3 regions of the Pseudoalteromonas sp. L1 genome follow, and region 3 is predicted to be linked to each of the others. Evidence: predicted binding sites of a transcription regulator. Region 3 holds the regulator's gene; each other region holds the start of a gene.
The links. The regulator MetJ, encoded in region 3, represses methionine synthesis genes. The targets are predictions, from matches to a motif close to TAGACGTCTAGACGTCTA.

Region 1: the regulator MetJ is predicted to act here: its motif matches at 1,336-1,353, upstream of metK (methionine adenosyltransferase).
Region 2: the regulator MetJ is predicted to act here: its motif matches at 1,319-1,336, upstream of metA (homoserine O-succinyltransferase).

Annotation. Positions count from the first base shown of each region.
Region 1 is NZ_JAKKCT010000005.1:20,223-22,506, forward strand. It holds gene tkt (transketolase) at 1-1,188, opposite strand, end outside; gene metK (methionine adenosyltransferase) at 1,455-2,284, shown strand, end outside.
Region 2 is NZ_JAKKCT010000003.1:551,397-553,680, forward strand. It holds gene L3V38_RS12590 (homocysteine S-methyltransferase family protein) at 1-317, opposite strand, end outside; gene metA (homoserine O-succinyltransferase) at 307-1,254, opposite strand; gene ettA (energy-dependent translational throttle protein EttA) at 1,501-2,284, shown strand, end outside.
Region 3 is NZ_JAKKCT010000004.1:188,339-190,622, reverse strand. It holds gene L3V38_RS13800 (malic enzyme-like NAD(P)-binding protein) at 1-812, shown strand, start outside; gene metJ (met regulon transcriptional regulator MetJ) at 903-1,223, opposite strand; gene metB (cystathionine gamma-synthase) at 1,449-2,284, shown strand, end outside.

The DNA of each region.
Region 1 (2,284 bases), on a different contig from region 3:
TAAGCCTTTTGAGCCATCCCAAAGTGTTAAGTTAGAACCCGCAAGGTCAGCAGAGCCGCCCATGAATTCTGGTAATAATGGGCCAAATGCGTTTAATGCATTTTGTGATGCTTTACGTGTTGCTGGGTTTGCTGGGTTTGCTTGCAGCTCTTCGATGTAAGCTTGTGACTTTTCAGCCCAATCAGCTGGTAACTCACCGTTGGTACGACGTTTAAACTCAGCAGCAAGTTCAGGGTGTGCACTTGCGTAAGCGGCAAACTTTTCGTCCCAGCTTGCTTCTAGTTGCTTACCTTTTTCTTTGCCATCCCACTCGCTGTAAATATCAGCAGGGATTTCAAATGCCTCGCCAGTCCAACCTAAGAACTCACGAGATGCTTTAATTTCATCTTCACCGAGTGGTGCACCATGGCAGTCATGGCTACCTGATTTATTCGGTGAACCATAACCAATCACTGTTTTACAACAAATAAGTGATGGTTTATCGGTGATGCTACGCGCTTCTTCGATAGCGGCGCGAATTGCATCAGGGTTGTGCCCATCAACATCGCTAACTACGTGCCAGCCGTATGCTTTGAAGCGCGCTGGTGTGTCATCGCTGAACCAACCTTCTACTTCACCATCAATTGAGATGCCGTTGTCATCCCAAAACGCAACAAGTTTACCTAGGCCTAATGTACCCGCTAATGAACAAGCTTCGTGTGAAATACCTTCCATTAAACAGCCGTCGCCCATGAACGCATAGGTGAAGTGGTCAACAATATCGTGGCCTTCACGGTTAAACTGTGCAGCAAGTGCTTTTTCGGCAATCGCCATACCCACTGCATTTGTGATCCCTTGACCTAATGGGCCCGTAGTGGTCTCAATACCTGGTGCATACCCATACTCTGGGTGGCCTGGTGTTTTTGAGTGCATTTGACGGAAGTTTTTAATTTCTTCTAACGGCAGATCATAACCACTTAAATGTAGAAGAGAATAGATCAGCATTGAACCGTGACCATTTGAAAGAATAAATCGATCGCGGTCTGCCCACTCTGGATTCGTTGGGTTGTGCTTTAGATAATCGCGCCATAGTACTTCTGCGATATCTGCCATGCCCATAGGGGCGCCAGGGTGACCAGATTTGGCCTGTTGTACTGCGTCCATTGATAAGACGCGAATAGCATTTGCAAGTTCTTTGCGTGATGGCATGAATTCTCCTACCTTTATGTATTTGCGCTGGTTGTGTGTAAGACACCATTCTTACTTAATGTAAGGGTACAGTGCAATTAAAAATCCGTATTAAATGCACCTATTATTACTGTTTATTAAGAACGAAATGTTATTAGTAATTTTAAATAGACGTCTAGGCGTAAAATTACTATGCAAACATATTTGTTTTAGATAAAATACGCCCCTTAATTTTTTAGCGCTATTACCGACGTATGTGAAGCGCAATATTTGTGAGCAGAAATACAATGGCAAAACATTTATTTACTTCTGAATCAGTTTCTGAAGGTCATCCGGATAAAATCGCGGACCAAATCTCTGACGCGGTTCTAGATGCTATTTTAGAGCAAGATTCTCATGCCCGTGTTGCATGTGAGACTTACGTTAAAACCGGTATGGTGATGGTGGGTGGTGAAATCACTACTAGCGCTTGGGTTGATATCGAAGAAATCACACGTAAAACAGTACGTGAAATCGGTTACACACACTCAGACATGGGATTCGATGCTGACTCGTGTGCAATCCTAAACACAATCGGTAAACAATCTCCAGATATCAACCAAGGTGTTGACCGTGCTCGCCCTGAAGAGCAAGGCGCTGGTGACCAAGGTTTAATGTTTGGTTATGCATGTAACGAAACTGACGTGTTAATGCCTGCACCAATCACGTATTCACACCGTTTAGTTCAGCGCCAGGCTGAAGTTCGTAAAAGCGGTGAGCTTAACTGGTTACGCCCAGATGCAAAATCTCAAGTAACGTTTGCATACGAAAATGGCAAGCCTGTTGGTATTGATGCTGTTGTTCTTTCAACTCAACACTGTGATTCAATCTCACAAAACGACTTAGTTGAAGCGGTAATGGAAACGATCATCAAGCCAGTTCTTCCTGCTGAGCTTATCTCAAGCGCGACTAAGTTTTTCATCAACCCAACTGGCCGTTTCGTAATCGGTGGCCCAATGGGTGACTGTGGTCTGACAGGTCGTAAAATCATCGTTGATACATACGGTGGTATGGCTCGTCACGGTGGTGGTGCTTTCTCTGGTAAAGATCCATCAAAAGTTGACCGCTCAGCTGCATA
Region 2 (2,284 bases), on a different contig from region 3:
TCGCGGCTAAGGCTCGCCATATCGTAATCTTCCATCGAAATGGTCGTGGCATTAAAGGTATTCGTTTCGATGATATCGGCACCGGCTTCTAAGTAAGCACGGTGAATATCAGCAATGATTTTTGGCTGAGTTAGGCTTAATAAATCGTTATTGCCTTTAATAAGTACATGCCAGTCTTTAAAGCGCTCACCGCGATAATCCTGTTCTTCTAATTTATATTCTTGGATCATGGTGCCCATCGCGCCATCGAGGATTAAAATTCGCTGTTTTAGCGCCTCGGTTAATTGTTCGCGTTTATTCACTGCATTACTCGGCATAGTTGTTAGTCCTTACATCTTGGCTAACTAAGTTAATATCATACGGTGTAGTTTGGTACACATAATAGTTTAACCAATTCGAAAACAATAAAAAGGCATGACTTTGCCACGTTTTCGACGGTTCGTTGTCTGGGTTATCGTCAGGGAAGTAGTTTTCTGGCTTAGGCGCATCCGCTGATTTTTCTTGGTCGCGTAAATACTCCCCTTTTAAGGTATGGGCATCGTACTCTGGATGGCCAGTAATATACACTTGGCTGCCTGATTTATTTTTAATTAAGTAGGCGCCTACTCGCTCAGATCCAGCTAACACCACCAAATCGTCGCAAGCAGTGATCTTGTCGATATCAATATGACCATAGCGAGAATGCGGCACTAAAAAGGTATCATCAAAACCACGGGTAAGTGCTGCATGGTCAAAATAACTTTTATGGGTAAATACACCGCTTAATTTATTTGGTTTAAGTTCGCGCTTAAGGCCATAGTGATGATAAAGCCCGGCATGGGCCGCCCAACACGAAAACAGCGTAGACGTAACATGCTGCTCTGCCCAATCTAAAATAACTTTTAGTTCGTCCCAGTAAGCAACTTCGTCATACTCTAAATGAGCAAGCGGCGCGCCTGTTATAATCATGGCATCGTAGTTATTATCTTTCACTTCTGAAAAATAACGATAAAACGTATCCATGTGCTGCTCAGAGTTACTACTGGTGCGGTGAGTATCTAAGCGCAACAGCTCAACATTAACTTGTAGCGGTGAATTAGCTAACAAGCGAATAAACTGCACTTCGGTTTCAACCTTGTTTGGCATTAAGTTTAAGATGGCCAAACGCATTGGGCGTATCTCTTGCGTTTTCGCGCGACTTTTTGGCATTACAAACACGTTTTCTTGGCGTAATTTTGCAATGGCTGGCAATTCATCTTTTACTGTAATGGGCATAGCTGGCTCCGAGCATACTTATCTGACTGCTAATTATGAACGGATAGTTAGAAATTTCAACCTCTAGATGTTTAGATGTCCAAATGAAGTGATATTTCTGAGTGGTCATTAATTAAAATGTATGACTCTTTGAGTAAATAACACCTTGATATTAAGCCTATCATAAACGCTGAATTCTGTATTTTGAGGTAGTTTGGGTATACAATACTTGCTGTTAATTTTTATTATAAATTGAAGGCTTCTTTCATGGTGTTACCAGACAAGTTTATATTCTCGATGAGTCGAGTATCTAAGGTTGTGCCACCTAAGCGCACTATCTTAAAAGATATTTCTTTACACTTTTTCCCAGGCGCAAAAATTGGTGTGCTAGGTCTAAACGGTGCAGGTAAATCAACGTTACTGCGCATTATGGCCGGTGTTGACCAAGACTTTGAAGGTGAAGCTCGCCCTCAACCAGGCACTAAAATCGGTTACTTACCGCAAGAACCGCAGCTAGACGAGAACAAAACAGTTCGCGAAACAGTAGAAGAAGCGGTAAGCGAAGTTAAAAATGCATTAAATCGTCTTGATGAAGTATACAACGAGTATGCAATGGACGGTGCTGACTTCGATGCACTTGCGAAAGAGCAAGGTGAACTTGAAGCTATCATCCAAGCACACGATGGTCACAATATTGATAACGTGTTAGAGCGTGCAGCTGATGCATTACGCCTACCACCTTGGGATGCAAAAATTGAACACCTTTCGGGTGGTGAGCGTCGCCGTGTTGCGATCTGCCGTTTACTACTTGAAAAACCAGATATGCTTATTCTTGACGAACCGACTAACCACTTAGACGCTGAGTCAGTTGCTTGGTTAGAACGCTTCTTACACGACTACGAAGGTACCGTGGTTGCTGTAACCCACGACCGTTACTTCTTAGATAACGTAGCAGGTTGGATTTTAGAGCTTGACCGTGGTGAAGGTATTCCTTGGGAAGGTAACTACTCATCGTGGCTTGAGCAAAAAGATTTACGTTTACAACAAGAAC
Region 3 (2,284 bases):
AAATTGAAAAAGCGCTTATCGAGCGCTGCGATATTCCAGTTTTCCACGATGACCAACATGGTACAGCTATTGTTACTGCTGCCGGTATGCTTAATGCCCTTGAAGTACAAGGCAAAGATATCGAAGATGCCATTATCGTATGTTTAGGTGCTGGTGCGGCAGCTGTTGCTTGTATGGAGCTGTTAATTAAGTGTGGTGCATTACGTGAGCATATCTATATGCTTGACCGTAAAGGTGTGATCCATACTCGCCGCGATGATTTAAACGAATATAAGCAGTTATTTGCTAACAACACTGATAAACGTACATTACAAGACGTTATTGCTGATGCGGATGTCTTTGTAGGTGTATCTGGGCCAGATCTATTGACGGCGGATGACTTAAAGCTAATGGCAGACAAACCAGTTGTGTTTGCGTGTTCAAACCCAGATCCTGAGATTGCTCCAGAAGTTGCACACAGTGCGCGCAATGATTTAATTATGGCAACGGGTCGTTCAGATTTTCCTAACCAAGTAAATAACGTGCTTTGTTTCCCGTTTATTTTCCGTGGTGCGCTTGATGTGCGTGCAACGGCAATTAATGATGAAATGAAAATTGCAGCTGTACATGCTATTCGTGGTATTGCCAAAGAGCCAGTACCAAGCGAAGTATTAAAAGCGGCTGGCGTTGAATCACTTGAGTTTGGTGCCGAGTATATCATTCCGAAACCAATGGACCCGCGTTTATTACCACGTATCGCACGTGCTGTTGCAGAAGCGGCAGTTGAATCGGGCGTTGCGCAAATTGAAATGCCAGAAGATTACATGCGTTAAGTTTAATTAAGCGAACTAGTTTAACGCGAATAAAAAACTCAGCCTTTGCTGAGTTTTTTTATGCTTGTGAATCGGCGTTTATCCGATGGCTTATTCAGAATCAAGTACAGGGATATCTAATCCCATTTCTAGCATGATCTTTTTAACTTCTTCAGGGACTTTTTCAGGGTTGTCTTTGCGTAAGTCGTCATCATTTGGTAATGGCTGACCTGTAAAAGCATGTAGAAAGGCTTCGCATAGAAGTTCACTGTTTGTCGCGTGTCGCAGATTATTGATCTGACGACGTGTGCGTTCATCTGTTAATACTTTTAGTACATTGAGCGGAATTGATACGGTAATTTTTTTAACTTGTTCTGATTTTTTACCGTGTTCTGCGTATGGGTGAATGTATTCACCGTTCCATTTAGCCATAAGTTATTTCGTTGCCTCGGTTATAAGTAGCTTACGCCTTTTTCACAGCGCAAAGATGCGGAAATTTTATCTCTTTAAAAAAGATAGTCAAATACTAGTTATTTAGCCATCTAGTAGTGTAAATGTATAAACTTCCATGTGTGAGTCACAAATGCTTTGACTTCTTATAATTGATCATCTAACCTTTTAGACGTCTAAACATCCAATCAATGAATAGGTGATGAAATGAGTGAAAAAAATAAAGCGACGATAGCTGTTCGTCATGGTATCGAAGCTGATAAACATCATGGTGCTGTCGTTCCACCTATCTATTTATCAACCACCTATTCATTTGCTGATTTTGATACTAAACGTCAATATGACTACGGACGCAGTGGTAATCCAAATCGAGATATCTTAGCTGAAACATTGGCTGAACTTGAAGGTGGTGCAAAAGGTATTATTACTGCAACAGGTATGTCAGCTGTGCATTTAGCGACGCAGCTATTAAACAGTGACGATACTTTAGTGATCCCACATGACTGTTATGGCGGTAGTTACCGTTTGTTCACGTCATTAGAAAAACGTGGTTTATTGAAGTTAAAGGTGTTGGATTTAACTAAAGCTGACAATCATCAAGAAATTTTAGCAATCAAACCAAAGCTTATCTGGATAGAGACACCCAGTAATCCAATTTTGCGTTTAACTGATATAAAAGCAATCACTTCGGTTGCTAAGCAATGTGGCGCCTTAGTTGCTGCTGATAATACGTTCTTATCACCAGCACTACAAAATCCAATTCAGTTTGGTGTAGATATCGTCGTACATTCAACGACTAAGTATATTAATGGTCACTCAGATGTAGTGGGTGGTGCAGTGATTGCTGCAACACAAGAGCTTGGTGATGAACTCGCTTGGTGGGCAAATAACATTGGTATCACAGGTGCACCATTTGACAGTTATTTAACCCTTCGTGGTTTACGAACATTAAATGTGCGTTTAAAACAACATCAAGAGAATGCGTTTGCAATCGCTCAGTATTTAGAAAATTCGCCTTTTGTTAGTCAGGTTTATTACCCAGG